Regions from separate parts of the Streptomyces sp. NBC_00425 genome, predicted to be linked through region 1. Evidence: riboswitches for the same ligand, from Rfam matches in the RefSeq annotation. Region 1 holds a riboswitch; each other region holds the start of a gene.

Region 1 (5,776 bases):
TGAAGACGTCCGGCGACGTCGAGGTGCCCGTCATCGAGGAGGCCATCGACGAGGAGCTCGCCCGGTTCGCCGAGGAGGGCCCCACGGCCGAGGAAATGGAGCGCGCCCAGGCCCAGTTGGAGCGCGAATGGCTCGACCGCCTCGGCACCGTCGCCGGCCGCGCCGACGAACTGTGCCGGTTCGCCGTCCTGTTCGGCGACCCGCAGCTCGCCCTGACCGCGGTCCAGCGTGTGCTGGACGTGACGGCCGAGGAGGTGCGGGAGATCGCCCAGGCCCGTCTGCGTCCCGACAACCGCGCGGTGCTCGTCTACGAGCCCACCGCCCCCGAAGCCCCCGCCGACCAGGACGAGAACGAGGAGGCGGCCCGGTGACCGAGCTCGCCACGATGGACTTCCACCCCCAGCCCCTGGCGGGCGAGGCCAAGCCGTGGGCGTTCCCGGCGCCCGAGCGCACCGCCCTGGCCAACGGGCTGACGGTGCTGCACTGTCACCGCCCCGGCCAGCAGGTCGTCGCCGTCGAGATCCTGCTCGACGCCCCGCTGGACGCCGAACCGGCCGGTCTCGACGGCCTCGCCACGATCATGGCGCGCGCCTTCACCGAGGGCACCGACAAGCACTCCGCCGAGGAGTTCGCCGCCGAACTGGAGCGCTGCGGCGCCACGCTGGACGCGCACGCCGACCACCCCGGCCTCCGCATCAGCCTCGAGGTCCCGGCCTCGCGCCTGAGCAAAGGCCTCGGTCTGCTCGCCGACGCCCTCAGGGCGCCCGCGTTCGCCGACAGCGAGATCGAGCGCCTCGTGCGCAACCGTCTCGACGAGATCCCGCACGAGCTGGCCAACCCCTCGCGGCGCGCCGCCAAGGAGCTCTCCAAGGAGCTGTTCCCGGCCACCGCCCGTATGTCGCGTCCGCGGCAGGGCACCGCCGAGACGGTCGAGAAGATCGACTCCGCGGCCGTCCGCGCCTTCTACGAGAAGCACGTCCGCCCGGCGACGGCCACCGCCGTGGTCGTCGGCGACCTCACCGGCGTCGACCTGGACGCCCTGCTGGGCGACACCCTGGGCGCCTGGACGGGCTCCGCCGCCGAGCCCCGCCCCGTGCCGCCGGTGATCGCCGACGACACGGGCCGCGTCGTCATCGTGGACCGCCCGGGGGCCGTCCAGACGCAGCTGCTGATCGGCCGGATCGGCGCCGACCGGCACGACCGCGTGTGGGCCGCCCAGGTGCTCGGCACCTACTGCCTCGGCGGCACCCTCACCTCCCGCCTGGACCGCGTCCTGCGTGAGGAGAAGGGCTACACCTACGGCGTTCGCGCCTTCGGGCAGGTCCTCCGGTCCGCGCCGGACGGCTCGGGCGCCGCGATGCTCGCCATCAGCGGTTCCATCGACACCCCCAACACCGGTTCCGCCCTGGACGATCTGTGGCAGGTGCTGCGCACCCTCGCCGCCGAGGGGCTGACCGACGCCGAGCGCGACGTCGCCGTGCAGAACCTGGTCGGGGTGGCACCGCTGAAGTACGAGACAGCGGCGGCCGTCGCGGGCACGCTGGCCGACCAGGTCGAGCAGCACCTGCCCGACGACTACCAGGCGACGCTGTACCGCAGGCTCGCCGCGACCGGCACGGTGGAGGCCACCGCGGCGGCCGTGAACGCCTTCCCGGTGGACCGTCTCGTGACGGTCCTCGTGGGCGACGCCGCCCAGATCAAGGCGCCGGTCGAGGCCCTCGGCATCGGCGAGGTGAAGGTCGTGCCCGCCGAGTAGCCGTCGGCGCCGAGGCAACGGCACGCACGCGCAGGGGCCCTGGTCGACCGCGTGTCACCAGGGCTTCTGTATGTCCGAATTGGGGCGGACGTTGCCTGTCTGCCCTGTGGGATGCGCTACAAAAACCGTGATCCGTTTGAGGATTGAACCCCCCGCCGCTTAGCTTCATCCGGGCTGTCCGTCAGGCACTGCGCCGCAGCCGCGGCACCGGACAGTCATCGCCGAGTCCCCGTACGGCGCGAGCCAGGGGAGCCGGGGACCCACTTTGTGCAGTCCCTGGGGTGAATCGGACGCCCGCGTGTACGCGAGGGGGTCCGTAGGAGACCTTCCTGCTCCGAACCCGTCAGCTAACCCGGTAGGCGAGAGGGAAGGAAAGGACACCCCTGACTTCATGGCGTTCACCTGCGCCACCGGGAAGCACCGCCGGCCCAGCCGGATGCAGCGTTCCACCGCTCGCGCGGTCGGCGTGGCGGCGCTCACCACCACCGGTGTGATGGCCACCGTCGCCTCCACCCCGGCCTTCGCGGCCGAGCCCACCCCCGAGCAGACCGGTCTGATCCCCGTCGTCACGGTCGGCGAGTCCGTCGCCGAGTCGGTCGCCGACCAGGTCGACGAGCAGGTCGCCGCGCAGAAGCAGGCCGCCTTCGAGGAGGCCGCCCGCCAGGCCGCCGCGAAGAAGGCCGTGGAGGAGCGCGAGGCACGCGTGCGTGCCGCCCGTGAGGCCGAGCGCAAGCGCCTCAACACCTTCGTGTCGCCGATCACCGGCTCCTACGTCTCCACCGGCTACCAGGCCAGCAGCTCGCTGTGGTCCTCCGGCAGCCACACCGGCATCGACTTCCACGCGGCCAGCGGCACCACCGTGCACGCGGTCGGCTCCGGCACCGTGGTCGAGGCCGGCTGGGGCGGCGCCTACGGCAACCAGATCGTCGTCAAGATGCACGACGGGACCTACACGCAGTACGGCCACCTGTCGTCCATCGAGGTCTCGGTGGGCCAGACGGTCACCCCGGGCCAGCGCATCGCGCTGTCCGGCGCGACCGGCAACGTCACCGGTGCGCATCTGCACTTCGAAGCCCGCACGGGCCCCGAGTACGGCTCGGACATCGACCCGGTCGCCTACCTTCGCAATCACGGCGTCAACGTCTGACGACCGACGGCGACGGATCGTTCGGCCCCGGCCTCTCGGCCGGGGCTTTCGCCGTTTCCGGGGCCCCGCTGTCCAAAAAATATCCCTGGATTCCGGCTCCCCGTCGGAAATTCCCGCTCATTGCAATAGAGTCACGGAACACACGTCAACCGTCGACGTTTCACGGGGATTAGGCGGAGGTCCGTCATGCGAATTCCGGCGCACTCGGTGTGCACGGCCATCCGGGACGACATCGTCGCGGGTGTCTACGAACGCGGCAGCCGCCTCACCGAGGAACTCCTCGCCCGCCGCTACGGCGTCTCGCGTGTCCCCGTCCGAGAGGCGCTGCGCACACTGGAGGCCGAGGGCTTCGTCGTCACCCGGCGGCACGCGGGCGCGTGCGTGGCGGAGCCCACCGAGCAGGAGGCCGCGGACCTGCTGGAGATGCGGCTGCTGCTGGAGCCGCTCGGCGCCTCCCGGGCCGCCCAGCGGCGCACGGAGGCCCATCTGAAGGTGCTGCGCGGGCTCGTCCGGCTGGGTCAGGAGCGGGCCAGGAGGGGCAACAGCGAGGATCTGCGCTCCCTGGGGAGCTGGTTCCACGAGACGCTCGCCCAGGCCGCCGGGAGCCCCGCCCTCACGTCGATGCTCACCCAGCTCCGGCACAAGATCGCCTGGATGTACGCGGTGGAGGCGCCCGCCGACCCGGTGGAGTCCTGGGCGGAGCACGGCGCCATCGTCGACGCGGTGACGCGCGGCGACGGGGAGCGCGCGCGGGCGGTCACGGCGCTCCACACCGAGCGCGCGACGCTCGCGCACCGGCTGCGCTTTTCCGGAGGACCGGAGCGCGCCGAGCGTGTGAGGACTTCGCAACCTCCCGTAAACATGAGCGGTCTGCGGCATTAACACGGGAGCCGTATACAAAGAAGGAGTAATTCGCGGGGGATTACTTCTGCTGCCCGTGAACGGGAAATGCGAAGGGCTCGCCCGGATAATTCGGACGAGCCCTTCGCCGTGTAATGCGGCGGTGCTCAGACGGTCTCGGGGAGTTCCTCGAGGCCCTCCGCGACCAGCTTCGCCAGCCGGTCGAGCGAGGCGTCCGCGCCCTCGGCGTCGGAGGCGAGGACGATCTCCTCGCCACCCTGGGCGCCCAGGCCGAGAACGGCCAGCATGGAGGCCGCGTTGACGGGGTTGCCGTCGGCCTTGGCGATCGTCACGGGGATGCCTGCGGCCGTGGCGGCCCGGACGAAGATGGAAGCGGGGCGGGCGTGGAGGCCCTCGGCCCAGCCGACGTTGACGCGGCGCTCAGCCATGTGATGCTGCCCTTCGGTGTCTCAGGTTGTCTAGACCAGTGTTCCACACGTGAAGCGTGTGAGGGACGGTCCCTGGGTGTCCCGTCACCATGCGGCCGTCGGATCGCGGCCTCGACCCGACGTGCGTCCTCCAGACTGCCTCGCGCTGTCGCCGGAAGCGAGCCGTAGTGTGGGCCCCATGCAGAGCGCGTCGGACCGGCACGAGTACCCCGCCCACTGGGAGGCCGACGTGGTGCTGCGCGACGGCGGCACCGCGCGCGTCCGCCCCATCACCGTCGACGACGCCGAGCGCCTGGTCAGCTTCTACGAGCAGGTCTCGGACGAGTCGAAGTACTACCGCTTCTTCGCGCCCTACCCACGCCTGTCCGCGAAGGACGTCCGCCGCTTCACGCACCACGACTTCGTGGACCGGGTGGGCCTCGCGGCCACGGTCGGCGGCGAGTTCATCGCCACCGTGCGGTACGACCGCATCGGCGCCGACGGCATGGCTGCCTCCGCGCCGGCCGACGAGGCCGAGGTGGCCTTCCTCGTGCAGGACGCCCACCAGGGGCGCGGCGTCGCCTCCGCCCTCCTCGAACACATCGCGGCCGTCGCACGCGAGCGCGGCATCCGCCGCTTCGCCGCCGAGGTGCTCCCCGCCAACAACAAGATGATCAAGGTCTTCACGGACGCCGGCTACACCCAGAAGCGCAGCTTCGAGGACGGCGTCGTCCGCCTGGAGTTCGACCTCGAGCCCACCGAGCGCTCCCTCGCCGTGCAGCGCGCGCGGGAGCAGCGTGCCGAGGCGCACTCCGTACGACGGCTCCTGACACCCGGCTCGGTCGCCGTCATCGGCGTCGGCCGCACCCCGGGCGGGGTCGGCCGGAGCGTCCTCGGCAATCTCCGGGAGGCCGGGTTCACCGGCCGCCTGTACGCCGTGAACCAGGCCTTTCCCGAGGATCTGAAGGAACTGGACGGGGTGCCCGCCCACCGTTCGATCCGGGACATCGCGGAGCCCGTGGACCTCGCGGTCGTCGCCGTCCGGGCCGAGCAGGTGCCCACGGCAGTCGCCGAGTGCGGCGAACACGGTGTGCAGGGACTCGTCGTCCTCTCCGCCGGCTATGCCGAGAGCGGTCCCGACGGGCGCGAGCGGCAGCGTGAACTCGTACGCCACGCGCGCGCGTACGGCATGCGGATCATCGGCCCCAACGCCTTCGGGGTCATCAACACCTCGCCCCAGGTGCGGCTCAACGCCTCCCTCGCCCCCGAGATGCCGAGGCCGGGCCGGATCGGCCTGTTCGCCCAGTCCGGCGCCATCGGCATCGCCCTGCTGTCCCGGCTGCACCGGCGCGGCGGCGGCGTCACCGGCGTCACCGGCGTGTCGACCTTCGTCTCCTCCGGCAACCGTGCGGACGTCTCGGGCAACGACGTCCTCCAGTACTGGTACGACGACCCCGACACCGACGTCGCCCTCATGTACCTCGAGTCCATCGGGAACCCGCGCAAGTTCACCCGCCTCGCCCGGCGCACCGCGGCCGCCAAGCCCCTGGTCGTCGTCCAGGGCGCCGGTTCCGCGCCGCAGGGGCACGCCGTCCGGGCCACACG
Region 2 (5,776 bases), 990 kb from region 1:
GTACGACCCGATCACTGATCTGTTGTCACTCTTCGAATCGTCTGCCACGGCAGATCATGATTCACCTTCGAATGTGACCTACGCGACCGTAGGCAGGGGTTGACGGTCGGTGAGAAAGGCCACTCCTAAAGAGTTTGCCAATCAGGGAATAAGGGACCACACGCGGAAGTCGTTGATGCGGAAGTGGCTCCAGGTGGTACGGAAGGCGAAGTGGCCGCTCATGTACGGCTCCGGGTCGGTGTGGTCGAAGACCAGCCGCCCGTTGTTCCACCAGCGCACGACCGAGCCGTCGGAGACGATCCGCACGTGGTGCGGCCGGTTCGCGACGAGCAGCGGTTCGGTGTAGTCGTACAGCAGCGGGCGCACGCCCGGCTCGCCGACGTAACGGCGCAGCCTGGTCGTGGTGTTGCCGTTGGCGCCGTAGCCGACGTAGTACGTCTTGAGGTGGTCGTACTCGGCGAGGGCGCCGCCGCGCGGGGTGGCGAAGAGATCGTCCGGGGAGCGGACGTCGACGGCGTTCCAGAAGTTGTTGAGGTCGGATACGCGGTCGTTGGGCCCGCCCGCGGAGACGGGCGTGGCGACGTACTCGAGGACGTACGGCCCGTCGAGCCGCTGCCTGAACCAGACGGTGGCGCCGGCCGGCACGTCGATCTCGAGGCTCCCGCAGGAGGCGGTGACCGTTCCGCCCTGTTCCCGCTCGACGGCCCACCGGCCGAGCCCGTGCCGGAAGTCGTCGTGGGCGAGGAGCCGAGGGCGCGGCGCGGCCCTCGCCGTCGCCGCGGGGGCGAGGGCGGTCAGGGCGGTGGAGGCGGCGAGTGCGCCGAATGCTCTGCGCGTCGTCGTCACGGGATGCGGCTCCTTCGGTCGGACCGGGGCGGCGGGCGGCCTGTCGCGAGCGGCGGAACCCGGGCCGACGCCTGGCCGGCGTCCGACCGGGTCCGGGGCCAACGCGCTGAAAGCGCTTGCCGTCTGACGGCACCACTGTGTCCGCCGCGGCTTCTCCTGTCGACGGTGCGACCGGACACGCCACAGGACCGCAATGAAGCGATCATGAATCACCGGGGTCCGCCCCGCACGCGAACCGGACACCCCGAGGGCCGGGCGGCGCACACCAACCGGACACGCCGAAGGCCGGGCCCCGGATCTGACGATCGGGGTCCGGCCTTCGGCTTGAGTGCCGGGCGGGTCCTCGGCGGAGGTCAGCCGACCGAGACGCCGTGGGAGCGGAGGTAGGCGAGCGGGTCGACGTCCGAGCCGTAGTCCGGCGTGGTGCGGATCTCGAAGTGCAGGTGCGGTCCGGTCACGTTGCCCGTGGCGCCGGAGAGCCCGACCTGCTGGCCCGCGCCGACGGTCTGGCCGGCCGAGACGGAGAGCTGGGACAGGTGGGCGTACTGGGCGTAGTAGCCGTCGTTCAGCTTGATGACGACCTGGTTGCCGTAGGCGCCGCCCCAGCCCGCGGAGACGACGGTGCCGGCGGCGACGGCCTTGAGCGGGGTGCCGGTCGGGACGACGAAGTCGACGCCGGTGTGGTAGCCGCTGGACCACATGCTGCCCGACTGGTGGTACGGCGTGCCGACGGTGGCGCCGGACACGGGCAGGGTGAAGCCGCCCGCGTTGCTCTCGGCGGCCTGGGTGACCGTCTTCGCGGAGGCCACGGAGGACGACGACTTCGACGCCCCCGAGGACTTCGAGGACTTCGAGGACTTCGGCGAAGAGTCCGCCGACGACGAGGAAGCGGTCGAACCGGACGACCTGGAGGCGCCGGCCGCCGCCCTCTTGCCGATCGACAGCTCGAGGCCGGGGTGGATCAGCGAGGGGTCGGCGCCGACGGCCTCGCGGTTGTCCTGGTACAGCTTCTTCCAGCCGCCGCTGACGTGCTGTTCGGTCGCGATCTTCGAGAGGTAGTCGCCGGACCGCACGGTGTAGGTCCGGGTGGCGGCGGTCTTCCGGGTCACCGGAGCGGCCTGCACGGCCTTCTGGGAAACCGTCTGCGCGACGGCCTGGGAAACGGCCTGGGGGGCCGACTCCCCCGTGGCCGCGTGGGCGCCGGAGGCGGCCATGAGCGGAAGCGCGAGCGCGGCCCCGCCGGTTCCGGCGGCGGCTATGGAACGGGTGAAACGCTGGGCCTTGGGACGGCGGTGCTTACCCTTCGCGGGCATGACGAATTCCTCTCCGGCGCCTGCGAGGTGAGCTGTCGGGTGCGGACTGGAGATGTCCGGCCACGTCGGGACGCGGCTTTACCCCGAGCCTGTTCCGGGACCGGAACAGGCGGTCGTGCCTGTGGGTCCCCCGCTCCTGCCGTGCACGGGTGAGTGTGCGGATTCCGGGCGGCGGCAGGATTAGGCGTCCGTCCGGATTGGTGTGGAACGTAAGCGACCAGGACGCACAGGGACAAGCAGAGGTTGCACTGACATGGCATTTCTCTTGATCCGCCGCGAGAATTACCGGTCACGCTCCGTGAATCAAATCGACCCTATCGGGTCAAGCACTCCGGAAAACCACACGAATTACGTGAACATGACGGGCGACGTACGGTCACGGATATGACGCTGCTCACGTGACGCTTCTCCAGCTTTCTTCATGACAGGGCGAGTTGGAACTAAGAATCCAATTCGGACAGAAACCTCAGATGCGACGCAGCCGGATAACCGACGCATCAAGGTCGCCCCGCAGTCCGGTGCGCAACCCGTGGTGCAGGAGCACGGCGCCTCGGTGGATTTCACCTGTTTCACGGCATTCGTACGACGCCGCCGGGTCGAGTCCGCGCAGCCGCAGCGCCGGAACGGGCTCGCCGAACCGCTGGGCCTGGAGCCAGGCGAGGACCACGGTCTCGTCCCCGAGCACGTACTGGACGGCGCTCAGGCCGCCCGCCGGGGGACGCAGCCGGTACAGGTCGCCCTGCTGCACGACATGCCGGACGTCCTTGTAGAGGTCCACCCACCGCCGCGCCTCGGCGAGCTCCTCCTCGCTCCACTCGGCGAGGTCACCGCCGACGCCGAGCACCCCGGCCATGGCGCTGACGAACCGGAAGCGCAGCGAGCTGACCCGCCCGTTGAGCTGCGTGTTGGGGCTGTCGGTGACCCACGCGGCCATGACCCGGGCGGGGTGGATCTGGCTGAAGCCGTGCTGGATGTCGAGCCGGTCCAGCGGGTCGGTGTTGTCGGACGTCCACACCTGGTCGGTGCGGCTCATGATCCCGAGGTCGATGCGCCCGCCGCCGCCCGAGCAGGACTCGAAGGCGACGCCCGGGTGGGCCGCCCGCAGCCGGTCCAGCAGGTTGTACAGGGCCCGTACGTGGTCGACCCACAGACGTTGCGGATAGGGGTCGTCGGGCCAGCCGGCGTCGGTGAAGCAGCGGTTGAAGTCCCACTTGACGTAGTCGATCGGCGCGCTGGAGAGGAGCCCGTCGAGCTGTTCCCAGAGGTACTCCTGGACGTCCTCGCGCGCGAGGTTCAGCATGAGCTGGTTGCGGAACTCCGTCCGCTTTCGTCCGGATTGGAACTGCACCCAGTCCGGGTGCGCCCGGTAGAGGTCGCTGTCCGGGTTGACCATCTCGGGCTCGACCCAGATGCCGAACTGCATGCCGAGGCCCCGCACGTGGTCGGCGAGGGGCTTCAGCCCGTTCGGGAAGCGGTCCGGGTTGGGCTGCCAGTCGCCGAGCCCGGCGTGGTCGCCGGTGCGGGCCCCGAACCAGCCGTCGTCCACCACGAAGAGCTCGACGCCGATCGCCGCGGCGCGCCGGGCGAGGGTCGCCTGCTGCTCCTCGGAGATGTCGAAGTAGGTCGCCTCCCAGGAGTTGAACAGCACCGGCCGGTCCTGATCGGCGTCCGGGACGACATGGGCCCGCTGATAGGCGTGCCAGGCGCGGCTCGCCCCGCCGAAGCCGGCGTCGCTCCACAGGCCGGCGAAGACCGGCGTGGTGAAGGACTCGCCGGCCGCGAGGCGCAGCAGACCCGAGTCGTCGTACCCGGCTCCGCCGGTGATCTGCACGCGCGCGTCGGGGAGCTGGGCGACGGCGATCCGCCAGGAGCCCGACCAGCCGAGGGCGCAGCCGTAGACCTCGCCGCGCTCCTCGGTGGCGTCGGTGTCCAGGGCGACCCAGGGCAGGTGCTGGTGCCCGGTGTGTCCGCGGCGGCTGCCGATGACCGTCTCGCCGTGGCCGAGCGGGGTGCGCGCGAGCCGCGACTCGGCGGCCCAGCGGCCGTGCAGCTGCGACAGCCGCCAGTCGTCCCGCTCGGGCAGGGTCCAGGTGGCCGAGTCCGCGCGGAGCAGTTCCAGCGGCTCCTCGCCCTCGTTGCGCAGGGTCGTCCAGCGCTCGACGACATCGCCGCGCATCCGGTAGTGCAGGGTGACGGCGAGCCCGGCGTCCCGGAAGCGCAGCCGCAGTTCGTCGCCGTCCCGCTCGTGCGTCTCGAAGGTCCACTCGGTGCCGCGCCGTTCGCCGGTGCGCACCGACAGGGCGGGCCGGACGAAGCGGGGGCCGCCCTCGACCGGATACTCCTCGCGGCCGTCGAGCGGGGACTCGAAGGACGCGCCGCGCTCCGACCAGGGAAGCGCGGCCAGGGCCTCGGCGTCGGCGAGCGAGATGCGCGGGCCCCAGTGCAGGTGCACCAGCTCGTCGGCCTCGGTGAGGTGGAGGGCATAACTGCCCGTGGGCCCGGAAAGGACCCAGGTGCGGCCGGCGTCGGCGATCTCGGGCATCAAAAACCCCCACTGATTCGAACAGGTGCGATCAAGCGTCAACATCATCGAACGCGGTCGGCCCCTCGGGCAACTTCCGGCGGACGATGCCCCACCTGGGCGGACGGTCCCGACCGGCCGGCCTGTGGACGCCGCGTTGCCCCGAGGGCCCGTGTCGTATGGTCGAGGAGGTCCTGTCGGCCACCACGAGCCGCGCCGACGCGGACCGACTGGGAGGGAGCCCCCGTGACGCAGCAGATCCCGTCGACCGAGCCCGAGCTGGCCGGCGTGCGCAACTTCCGGGACGTCGGGGGTCTGCCGACCGTCGACGGCCGGCGCGTGCGCCACGGCGTGCTGTTCCGCAGCGGCCACCTCGCGCACGCGACCGACGAGGACGCGGCGTTCCTCGCCGGCCTGGGCCTGCACACCGTCTTCGACTTCCGCAACGCCGCGGACCAGAAGTTGGAGGGCCCGGACGTCGAGCTGCCAGGCGTGCGCAACGTGAACCTGCCCCTGTCGGACCCGGCGGACGGCGCCGAGTTCTGGAAGATGGTGCGGGACGGCGAGATCGACCAGTTGCGCGGCATCCTCGGCGACGGCAAGGCGGCCGGCCGGATGATCGCCTCCTACCGCAGGATCGTCACGGAACGCACGGCGGAGCACTCACGGGTGCTGCACGCGCTCGCCGAGGACAGCGTGCCGGCGCTGATGCACTGCGCGGCCGGCAAGGACCGCGCGGGTCTGTCCGTCGCGGTGACGCTGCTCGCCGTGGGCGTGGAGCGCGAGGCGATCCTCGCCGACTACCTGGAGTCCAACGCCAAGCACCGCCGCTACAAGGTGCGCCGCAGCGCCACCTCCGCCGCGGCCTACTCCCCCGAGGTCATGGAGCTGCTCGGTCCGCTCTTCGACGCCCGGGCGGAGTACCTCGAGGCGGCCTTCGAGACCGTGGAGCAGACCTGGGGCGGCGTCGACGCGTACCTGGAACAGGGCCTCGGCCTCTCCCCCGAGACCCGCGCCCGGCTGCGCGAGCGGCTCGTGGACTGACGGCCCCGCCCTACTGCTTGGCGCCCACCTCGAACAGCAGCCAGAGGAACCC
Region 3 (5,776 bases), 2.7 Mb from region 1:
CCTTCCGCGTCCCGGTCCTCGGGCGAGTGAGCGTGACCGTGCGCGTCGGCAGGCCCGCTACCGTCGGGTCGTGACCGACCCGAACCACCCGAACCACTCGTCCCGGCAGCCCCAGGCCGACGTCCCGCCCGCGCCCGCGCTCTTCACCTGGGAGTTCGCCACCGACCCCTACCCCGCCTACGCCTGGCTGCGGGAGCACGCCCCGGTGCACCGGACCGCGTTGCCGAGCGGGGTCGAGGCCTGGCTGGTCACCCGGTACGCCGACGCCAAGCAGGCCCTCGCCGACCCGCGGCTGTCCAAGAACCCCGCACATCATGACGAACCCGCCCACGCCCGGGGCAGGACCGGCATCCCCGGGGAGCGCAAGGCCGAGCTGATGACCCATCTGCTCAACATCGACCCGCCGGACCACACCCGCCTGCGGCGGCTCGTGAGCAAGGCCTTCACCCCGCGCCGCGTCGCCGAGTTCGCGCCGCGCGTGCAGGAGCTGACGGACCGGCTGATCGACCGGTTCGCCGCCGAGGGCCGGGCCGACCTCATCCACGACTTCGCCTTCCCCCTCCCCATCTACGCGATCTGCGACCTGCTGGGCGTCCCCGAGGAGGACCAGGACGACTTCCGCGACTGGGCCGGGATGATGATCCGGCACGGCGGTGGCCCCAGGGGCGGCGTCGCCCGGTCGGTGAAGAAGATGCGCGGCTACCTGCTGGAGCTCATCCACCGCAAGCGCGCCGGACTCCCCGCCGAACCCGTCCCGGGCGAGGACCTCATCTCGGGTCTGATCCGCGCCTCCGACCACGGCGAGCACCTCACGGAGAACGAGGCCGCCGCGATGGCCTTCATCCTGCTGTTCGCCGGCTTCGAGACGACCGTGAACCTCATCGGGAACGGCGTGTACGCCCTCCTGACCCATCCCGCACAGCGCGAGGCCCTGCAGCGGTCCCTGACCGTGGACGGCGGCGACCGCGCCCTGCTCGAGACGGGCGTCGAGGAGCTGCTCCGCTACGACGGTCCCGTCGAACTCGCCACCTGGCGGTTCGCGACCGAGCCGGTCGCCCTCGGCGGCCAGGACATCGCACCCGGCGATCCCGTCCTCGTCGTGCTGGCCGCCGCCGACCGCGACCCGGCCCGCTTCACCGACCCCGACACGCTCGACCTCTCCCGCCGTGACAACCAGCACCTCGGCTACGGCCACGGCATCCACTACTGTCTGGGCGCCCCGCTGGCCCGGCTGGAGGGCCAGACCGCGCTGGCCACCCTGCTCACCCGGCTTCCCGACCTCCGACTGGCGGTGGAACCGGCCGAGTTGAGGTGGCGCGGCGGCCTCATCATGCGCGGCCTGCGCACGCTGCCGGTCGAGTTCGCCCCGGCGTCCGCGCCTCGTTCCGGCGACTGAGGGCCGCGTCGGACAAGGGGCGGGCCTGACCGGACGTCAGCCGGATTGTGACCACGCGGCGGAGCAAAGGTGACCGATCCTCAAGTCTGTGATCTTCACGTGATCTGCGCGGCATTAACTTGTGACAAGTGATCGTCTGCCGATACGTTCACTCGTCAGCGCGACGCGTCAGCTCACTCGCCCGCGCCGGCACTGCTGTCCAGAGAAAGGCCCCTCGCATGCTCTCCGGGAACGGTCGTCACCGTCGCCCCCGCCAGGCCCCCGCGCTGCTCGTCGCGGCCGGGGTGACCGGCTCCGCCATCGCCATCCCGCTGCTCGCCGCCTCCGGCGCGAGCGCCGCGGACGGCACGGTGTGGGACAAGGTGGCGCAGTGCGAGACCGGGGGCTCGTGGAGTGCCGACGGCGACGGCGAGTCCGGCGGCCTCAGCCTCACCCAGCAGGACTGGAGCGCCTACGGCGGACTCGACTACGCGGCGAGCCCCGACCTGGCCAGCCGCAACCAGCAGATCGCCGTGGCGCAGAAGGTGCTCGCGGCCAAGGGCGTCGGCGCGTGGGGCACCTGCGGGCTGACCTCCGGGCTCACCAAGGAGAACGGCGCGCTGACCGTGGACACCGGCGTGGCGGGCGATTCGTCTGGATCGTCCGGCTCCTCGGGTTTGTCCGACCTGTCCAGAGGGCTGTCGGGCTCTTCGGGTTCGTCGGATTCCGGCAACGGCTCGACCGGTTCCGGCGGTTCGACCGGTTCGACCGGTTCAGCGGGATCGTCCGACTCGTCTGGCACATCCGACTCGTCGGGTGATGCGTCGAGTTCGCCCGCGGCGTCGCCTTCGTCGCCTTCGTCCCCGTCTGCCGTCGCGGGCGACTCCGGCGGTGCCGGCGGTCAGGGCGACCCGCAGGCGGCCGACGGTTCACCCACGGGGACCCCGGAAGCGGACGACTCGGACAAGTCGGGCCAGGATGTGGGTTCCTGGAACCTCGTCGACACCGGTTCCCTCGGCTCCGGCCGTCATCGCGGCGCCACGGCCGACGAGCCGGCGGCCGAGAGTGCCGACGGCGAAGCGGGCGGTGCGTCCACCGCCTCGGCGGGCCGGCATGCCGCGGCCGCCTATGTCGTCCAGGAGGGCGACTCCCTCGCCTCCATCGCCGACTCCCTTGGCCTCCACGGCGGATGGCGTGCCCTCTATGCCGAGAACAGGGACCTCATCGGCGCCGACCCGAGCGACATCGCCCCCGGTCAGACCCTCGACACAGGGGTCCAATAGGGCGCAAAGCCCAAGAAAAACAGCGGTAGTTCACGTCACGCTTCGCGCCGAATGTCCGATTTGGTGAAAGTGTGGGATGAGTCTCAGAAGCCCTGATCGTCTTTGAAATTCCGCGGATCGCGTGTCTACGGTCGTGACCGCTCGGCAACCCGAGCCCCGGCCGTCGCAACGCCGAATCCTGCCAGCGGCAGCCCGGGAACAGTCGTCGCGTCAAGCGCCGTAGGCAGGAGCGGGGGACCCAAGGTAAGCGCCGCACCGGGAAGTCGCCGGAGCGGCTTGGGGTGAAGTCACCCCTCCCACGGAGCGGAAGTCTCCGGCGGAGGAGTGACCGGGCAACTCACACGGCCCGAACCCGACAGCTCACCTCGCAGGCGTCGGTGAGGGGATCCACCATGCTGTTTTCCGGTAAGGGCAAGCACCGCCGTCCGTCCAAGGCCACCCGCGCCGCCGCTCTCGCCGGTGTCACCGGCGTCGCCATCGCCGCCCCGCTGATGGCGGCCGGCAACGCCTCCGCCGCCACCGCCTCCGAGTGGGACGCGGTCGCCCAGTGCGAGTCCGGCGGCGACTGGTCCATCAACACCGGCAACGGCTACTACGGCGGCCTGCAGTTCTCCTCCTCCACCTGGGCCGCGTACGGCGGCACGCAGTACGCCTCGCAGGCCAACCAGGCCTCCAAGGCCCAGCAGATAGCCATCGGCGAGAAGGTCCTCGCGGGCCAGGGCAAGGGCGCCTGGCCGGTCTGCGGCAAGGGCCTGTCCGGCGCCGCCTACAACGGCAGCAGCGCCGGCTCGTCGAACTCCGGCTCCTCGAACTCCGGCTCGTCGGACAGCGGCAGCAGCTCCCGCTCGACCGAGCAGAAGAGCAGCTCCCGCTCCACCGACCGTCCGGCGGCCGCCAAGAAGTCCAAGACGGTCACCACCCCGACCGGCAAGAAGGTCAAGAAGGGCGACGGCGAGTACAAGGTCGTCAAGGGCGACACCCTCAGCACCATCGCCGAGAAGCACAAGGTCAAGGGCGGCTGGCAGAAGCTGTTCCAGCTGAACAAGGACATCGTCCAGGACGCCGACCTCATCTACCCGGGTCAGCAGCTGCACCTGAAGTGACAGCCGGCTGCCGGCGAAGCCACAGCGCCCTCCTGGTGAAGGTGGGCGCCCTGAGGACCTCGTGAGGGCCACCCCCTCCCCACGGCCCCCCGTCCCGGTGCGTGTTCCCCCGTACGCACCGGGACGGGGTTTTCTCATGCGGCCTTCCGGCCGTCGCCCTTCCAGTCGTCGCCCTTTCGGCCGTCGCCCTTCCAGTCGTCGCCCTTCCAGCCGTCGCCCTTCCAGCCGTCGTCCGTCCGTCCGTCGGCCCTCCGGTTCGCGCGATGTCTCCCCGGCCTTTCCGGCCGCTTCTCCCCGCCGCTTTGTTCCGGGCAGGAACAATGTGTACGGTCAGTCCGTCCACGGGACGGTCGGTCGGTGGCCGACGCTCCGGAGACGGTTAGGCTCTAGGCGCAAGGCCACGCGCCGCGCACTTTCAGCGTCACATCCCATGAAGGAGATGCTCGTGCCGTCCATCGACGTCGTCGTAGCCCGGGAAATCCTGGACTCCCGAGGCAACCCCACGGTCGAGGTCGAGGTCGGCCTCGACGACGGCAGCACGGGTCGTGCCGCCGTCCCGTCCGGCGCCTCCACGGGCGCCTTCGAGGCCATCGAGCTGCGCGACGGTGACCCGAACCGCTACCAGGGCAAGGGCGTCGAGAAGGCCGTCCTCGCCGTCATCGAGCAGATCGGCCCGGAGCTCGTCGGTTACGACGCCACCGAGCAGCGCCTGATCGACCAGGCCATGTTCGACCTGGACGCCACGGACAACAAGGGCTCCCTCGGCGCCAACGCGATCCTCGGCGTCTCGCTCGCCGTGGCGCACGCCGCCTCCGAGGCCAGCGACCTGCCGCTGTTCCGCTACCTGGGCGGCCCGAACGCGCACCTGCTGCCCGTCCCGATGATGAACATCCTGAACGGCGGCTCGCACGCCGACTCCAACGTGGACATCCAGGAGTTCATGATCGCTCCGATCGGCGCGGAGTCCTTCTCCGAGGCGCTGCGCTGGGGCGCCGAGGTCTACCACACGCTCAAGAAGGTGCTGAAGACCAAGGGCCTGTCCACCGGCCTCGGCGACGAGGGCGGCTTCGCCCCGAACCTGGAGTCCAACCGGGCCGCGCTCGACCTCATCATCGAGGCCATCCAGCAGGCCGGTTACGTCCCCGGCGAGCAGATCGCGCTCGCGCTCGACGTCGCCGCGTCCGAGTTCTACAAGGACGGCAAGTACGAGTTCGAGGGCAAGTCCCGCTCGGCCGCCGAGATGACCGAGTACTACGAGGAGCTCGTCTCCGCGTACCCGCTCGTCTCCATCGAGGACCCGCTGTACGAGGACGACTGGGCCGGCTGGAAGGTCATCACCGACAAGCTGGGCGACAAGGTCCAGATCGTCGGCGACGACCTCTTCGTCACCAACCCGGAGCGCCTGGCCCGCGGCATCGAGGAGGGCTCCGCGAACGCCCTGCTCGTCAAGGTCAACCAGATCGGCTCGCTGACCGAGACCCTGGACGCCGTCGAGATGGCCCAGCGCAACGGCTTCAAGTGCATGATGTCCCACCGCTCCGGCGAGACCGAGGACGTCACCATCGCCGACCTCGCCGTCGCGGTGAACTGCGGTCAGATCAAGACCGGCGCCCCGGCCCGCTCGGACCGCGTCGCCAAGTACAACCAGCTGCTGCGCATCGAGGAGATCCTCGACGACGCCGCGGTGTACGCCGGCCGCTCCGCCTTCCCGCGGTTCCGCTCCGCGAACCACTGAGCGCAGCAACGGCTGACCCCACCCGGGGTAAGCCTTAGCCAGTCGCACGAACGTCCCCGTACTCGGTCCCGTACCGTGTGCGGGGACGTACGCACGTGGGAGACGGGAGGCGCAGCACATGGCCGTGAAGGACCGGGACCGTTTCTCCACCGCGACCAGGATCAAGCTGCTCGGCGAGCAGACCGCGGCCCGCGTCTACCGTTCGCAGACCAAGCGTCAGGCCCGCCGCTCCCGCCTCACCGGCCGAGCGGCCCTGCTGGCCCTCGTCCTGTGCACGCTG

The links. A riboswitch is a leader RNA that binds a small molecule or an ion and turns the genes downstream of it on or off. The one in region 1 is predicted to bind cyclic di-AMP.
Region 2: another riboswitch for cyclic di-AMP. It lies ahead of OHS82_RS08235 (M23 family metallopeptidase); the one in region 1 lies ahead of OHS82_RS12510 (M23 family metallopeptidase).
Region 3: another riboswitch for cyclic di-AMP. It lies ahead of OHS82_RS24740 (LysM peptidoglycan-binding domain-containing protein); the one in region 1 lies ahead of OHS82_RS12510 (M23 family metallopeptidase).

What each region holds. Positions count from the first base shown of each region.
Region 1 is NZ_CP107928.1:2,988,538-2,994,313, reverse strand. Features, by position in the region: gene OHS82_RS12520 (M16 family metallopeptidase) at 1-371, shown strand, start outside; gene OHS82_RS12515 (M16 family metallopeptidase) at 368-1,756, shown strand; cyclic di-AMP (ydaO/yuaA leader) riboswitch at 1,966-2,133, shown strand; gene OHS82_RS12510 (M23 family metallopeptidase) at 2,148-2,903, shown strand; gene OHS82_RS12505 (GntR family transcriptional regulator) at 3,090-3,785, shown strand; gene OHS82_RS12500 (HPr family phosphocarrier protein) at 3,911-4,192, opposite strand; gene OHS82_RS12495 (bifunctional acetate--CoA ligase family protein/GNAT family N-acetyltransferase) at 4,371-5,776, shown strand, end outside.
Region 2 is NZ_CP107928.1:2,003,496-2,009,271, forward strand. Features, by position in the region: gene OHS82_RS08225 (SGNH/GDSL hydrolase family protein) at 1-15, opposite strand, end outside; gene OHS82_RS08230 (DUF6250 domain-containing protein) at 142-846, opposite strand; gene OHS82_RS08235 (M23 family metallopeptidase) at 1,200-2,159, opposite strand; cyclic di-AMP (ydaO/yuaA leader) riboswitch at 2,164-2,321, opposite strand; gene OHS82_RS08240 (alpha-galactosidase) at 2,626-4,701, opposite strand; gene OHS82_RS08245 (tyrosine-protein phosphatase) at 4,927-5,724, shown strand; gene OHS82_RS08250 (DUF6126 family protein) at 5,735-5,776, opposite strand, start outside.
Region 3 is NZ_CP107928.1:5,692,628-5,698,403, forward strand. Features, by position in the region: gene OHS82_RS24725 (nucleoside triphosphate pyrophosphohydrolase) at 1-30, shown strand, start outside; gene OHS82_RS24730 (cytochrome P450 family protein) at 71-1,396, shown strand; gene OHS82_RS24735 (LysM peptidoglycan-binding domain-containing protein) at 1,615-2,658, shown strand; cyclic di-AMP (ydaO/yuaA leader) riboswitch at 2,864-3,047, shown strand; gene OHS82_RS24740 (LysM peptidoglycan-binding domain-containing protein) at 3,051-3,761, shown strand; gene eno (phosphopyruvate hydratase) at 4,201-5,496, shown strand; gene OHS82_RS24750 (FtsB family cell division protein) at 5,615-5,776, shown strand, end outside.